Regions from separate parts of the Pseudomonas sp. NY8896 genome, predicted to be linked through region 2. Evidence: riboswitches for the same ligand, from Rfam matches in the RefSeq annotation. Region 2 holds a riboswitch; the other holds the start of a gene.
What was found. A riboswitch is a leader RNA that binds a small molecule or an ion and turns the genes downstream of it on or off. The one in region 2 is predicted to bind thiamine pyrophosphate.
Positions count from the first base shown of each region.

Region 1 (2,197 bases), 3.3 Mb from region 2:
GTGGGGTGAGCCTGCAGCGATTGGGTTGGATCACCGATGCTGGGGCTGCTTCGCAGCCCATCGCGACGCAAGGCCGCTCCTACAAGGGCCTTGTGCCGCGATGGGGGCGCAAAGCGGCCGTAACGGCCTACGCAGCCCCGTCCAACCCCATCTGCCAGAAATCCGCTTCCAGGCTGGACGCCTGGCCGAAAATCCCCACCAGCTCAGCAAACCGCTGCTCTGTCATGCTTCGCGCAGCCAGTTCATCCAGATGCTTGCGCGCGGCCGCCGCCACGCCTTGGTAGCCCTCCCCGGCATATTCGCCAATCCACTCGCGGTACGGGTGGTTGCTCAAATCGCCGATGCGTTCGGCCAAGGTTCGGCCGATCTCGGCATAGCCGATCACGCAAGGTGCCAGTGCCACATGCAGCTCCAGCAGGTCGCCGGCGGCGCCGCAGTCCAGCACGTAACGGGTATACGCCACCGTCGCCTGGTGCTCTGGTGCGGCCTCGATATCAGCCTGAGTCAACCCCCAGCGCGCGCACAGGCGCAAATGCAACTCGGTTTCGTCCAGGATCGCCGCCAGCCCGGCCTGCGCGGCACGGATGTCGGCCGGGCGGCGGCTTTTGTAGGCGGCCAGCGCCCAAGCGCGGGCGAACTGGATCAGAAACAGGTAATCCTGCACCAGGTAGGTTCGGAACGCTTGCTCGCTCAGCGTGCCCTCGCCCATCTGCCGCACGAAGTCATGGTCCACGTAGCGGTTCCACTGCGGCGCGGCAGCGGTCTTGAGGCGCTCGAAGATATCCATGCTCACTGGCCCTCCGGGTAGACGGCATCGAAGAAGGCCAGCTCCAACGCCACGGTGCGCTGGTAGAAGTCACTTGCCAGCGCGGCCTGTTGCGGGCCGACGCGGTCCAGCTCGGCCTGCAGGAAGGCGACGAAGTCCTGGAATGCCGGGTTGTCGTGCAGGGTGATCCACTCGGCATGGACGAAGTTTTCCGGCATCGGTTTCGGTGCCTTCAGCGCCCAATCCAGGTACAGGCCTTCGGCAACGTTGAGCACCGCCAGGGCCGCTGCGTAGGACCGGGTGGCTGCCGCTTCGCGCATGATCGCCTTGAAACCTGCGGTAGGCGCGGTATCGGCTGGTTCATTGCGTTGCGCCGGGCTGACATCCAGGGCCTCGAAGGCGCGCAGGAAGTACGTGTTCTCGTCGCTTGAGATCATCCCGGCGAAGCGGCCGAAACGCAGGCGGGCCTCGAACGTGTCGGCGGTGGCGATGGCCGCGCCCAGCAGGGTCAGGAAGCTGTCAAGAAAGCGGTGGTCCTGTACCAGGTAGTTGACCATGATCGGGTCCGGCAGGCTGCCGTCGCACAATTGGGTCACGAAACGGTGGCCAACGGCTGCCGACCAGGTCGGCTCGTTCTGGCGGTGCAGGGACTGGCTGAAACGTTCGGTCATGTTGCTGTCCTTGATGAGGGTGACAGCGAGACCTTGGCAGTTGGCATGGACTGGGCCTCGCAGTGAGGCCGGCAAAAAGGCAGGTTACAAGCCCCATCCCTTCGCCGGCATGATCCGGATCAGGTTCGAAGGGTCACCGCGCTGCAGTGTTCAGCGGTTTCTCAGCCCATTGCCGGGCTCCCCTTGGTGGCGAACAGGTATACCCCAGTGCGTCGGGGCTGTCACGCCCCGATCCACCCAGTGAGTGGGCATTGGGTCACCCGCTTTTGGGGACTTAGGCCCATTCTTGACGCGCCATTATTTAGCGCACCCTAGGCGCCGCAAGGTTTTGTATGACAAAGCATTACTGAAATACCTGTTGGCACAGCCGTTGCTCAGGCCCAAAGACCAGGCAAAACGCCATTGATGGCCCTCAGCCATACAGCCGTGAGCGAGGCATAAGGCAATGAAAACACCTGCCGTGATTCACCCGAACCGGTATGTATTCCAGCTCTCTTCCGTCACCGCGCTGATGCTCAGCCTTGGGCTGATCACGGCCATGGCGAGCCCGCTGGACGACAACAGCCCGCCACCGCCGACGGACCCCTCGGCCTACACCGACCAGCCGGACGACCCGACCCCGGCCTTGCTCAACCTGAGCACCTTGCCAGAAGCCAACGAAGGCTCGCTGGAGCTGACCGATGGCGTGTACGGCAACCGCGATACGGTGCGTACCGACAACGTGCTGCCACCCGCCTTGCAAACCTCGGACAGGTACCCC
Region 1 is NZ_CP132350.1:3,766,806-3,769,002, reverse strand. It holds gene Q9451_RS16845 (ABC transporter ATP-binding protein) at 1-9, shown strand, start outside; gene tenA (thiaminase II) at 128-787, opposite strand; gene Q9451_RS16835 (TenA family protein) at 790-1,437, opposite strand; TPP riboswitch at 1,517-1,631, opposite strand; gene Q9451_RS16830 (Ig-like domain-containing protein) at 1,883-2,197, shown strand, end outside.
Region 1: it holds a riboswitch for thiamine pyrophosphate, as region 2 does, so the genes downstream of both, Q9451_RS16835 (TenA family protein) here and thiC (phosphomethylpyrimidine synthase ThiC) in region 2, are expected to answer to the same signal.

Region 2 (2,197 bases):
ACCGGCAGGGTGTGCACCACCCCCTGGATCGAGGTGTATTCGCGGTTGGTCAGGGTCACCAGGGCCTCGAAGGCGTCTTGCACCTGGCGTTCGGCGATGATCCGGTTGGCCCGGGCGGTGTCGTAGCTGGCTTGGGACTGCAGCACGTCGGTCTTGTCGGAAAGGCCGACGTCGAAGCGTTCGTTGGACTGGTCCAGCTGGCGTTTGAAGGCCGCTTCCTCGGCCTTGGTCGCGGCCAGGTTGTCCTGTGCGCGAAGTACGGCGAAGTAGTTCTGCGCGGTTTGCAGGATCAGGTTCTGCTCGGTCGCCGACAGCTCCAGCGCTGCCTGTTCGTTGACCGCTTCGGCCGCTTGCAGCTGGAACCAGCGGTCAGCGCGGAAGATCGGCTGAGCCAGGGTGGCGCTCCAGGTGTTGCCGCTGCGGTTGCTGGTGGTCGATGGTTCGTCCAGCTTGGTGCGCGTGTTCAGCATTTCTGCGCCGGCCGACAGGTTTGGCAGCAACCCGGCACGGGCTTGGGGCACCACCTCTTTGCGGGCGCCGTAATCGGCGCGTGCCGCCGCCAGGTCGGCGTTGTTGTCGACCGCTTCCTGATAGACGCTGACCAGGTCGGTCTTTACTGATTGGGGCACGTCCGCTGCCCAGACCACTCCGTTGGACGCACAAGACACGGCTATCGCCAGTGAGAGTTTGCGCAGCATAGAGGCAATCCTTGTACGAAATTTAATTACTGAACTGTTGAGTATCGCGCGACGGGCCAGTGTAGTGCCATGCGCACCCGGCAACAATCGCTTGGTGTGCCTTTCATCATCCGCGCATTTACCCGCTTGGCTTTGCCGACCACTCCAGTCTAGACTGCGCAGGTTCTTGTCGGGGTGCCTTGAAGCAAAGGCTGAGATCGCAGAGGTGCGGATCCCGTTGAACCTGATCAGGTTAGCGCCTGCGTAGGGAACAAGATTGCTCGCCTTCCCGGGGAGCCTCTTGTGCCAGGTCCGGGATTGTCACAGCTGCATGCAGCTTCAGGCACCCCCATACCCGGCACTGCACTCCAAAGAGGGTGCGTCCGCGCGTTTCAGGTTCACCCCGACATTCCACTGCTAGGAAGCCGTCTGGAGAGCCTGTGATGACCAAACAAGAAAAAGCGATCAACCTCAGCGAATCGGCACAAGTCGATCAGCAGTCCGTGCAACCGTTCCCGCGTTCGCGCAAGGTCTATGTCGAAGGCTCGCGCCCGGACATCCGTGTACCCATGCGTGAAATCAGCCTGGATGACACCCCTACCGATTTTGGTGGCGAGACCAATGCCCCGGTGCTGGTGTACGACACCTCCGGCCCATACACCGACCCCAACGTGATCATCGACGTGCGCAAAGGCCTGGCCGACGTGCGTTCAGCGTGGATCGACGCCCGTGGTGACACCGAGCGCCTGGACGGCCTGAGCTCCGACTTCGGCCAGCAGCGCCTGAACGACGCCGAGCTGGCCAAGCTGCGTTTCGCCCATGTGCGCAACCCGCGTCGTGCCAAGGCGGGTGCCAACGTCTCGCAGATGCACTATGCCCGCCGGGGCATCATCACCGCCGAGATGGAATACGTGGCCATCCGCGAAAACATGAAGCTGCAGGAGGCCCGCGCAGCTGGCCTGCTCAAAGAGCAGCATGCTGGCCACAGCTTCGGTGCCAACATCCCGAAAGAAATCACCCCCGAATTCGTCCGCCAGGAAATCGCCCGTGGCCGCGCGATCATTCCGGCCAACATCAACCACCCGGAAGTTGAGCCGATGATCATCGGCCGCAATTTCCTGGTGAAGATCAACGGCAACATCGGCAACAGCGCCTTGGGGTCCTCGATCGAGGAAGAAGTGGCCAAGCTGACCTGGGGCATCCGCTGGGGCTCGGACACGGTCATGGACCTGTCCACCGGCAAGCACATTCACGAAACCCGCGAGTGGATCATCCGCAACTCGCCGGTGCCGATCGGCACCGTGCCGATCTATCAGGCCCTGGAAAAGGTCAACGGCGTGGCCGAGGACCTGATCTGGGAGCTGTTCCGCGACACACTGATCGAGCAGGCCGAGCAGGGGGTGGACTACTTCACTATCCACGCCGGTGTGCTGCTGCGTTATGTGCCGCTGACCGCCAAGCGTGTCACCGGTATCGTCAGCCGTGGGGGCTCGATCATGGCCAAGTGGTGCCTGGCGCAT
Region 2 is NZ_CP132350.1:449,537-451,733, forward strand. It holds gene Q9451_RS01950 (TolC family outer membrane protein) at 1-698, opposite strand, end outside; TPP riboswitch at 859-965, shown strand; gene thiC (phosphomethylpyrimidine synthase ThiC) at 1,121-2,197, shown strand, end outside.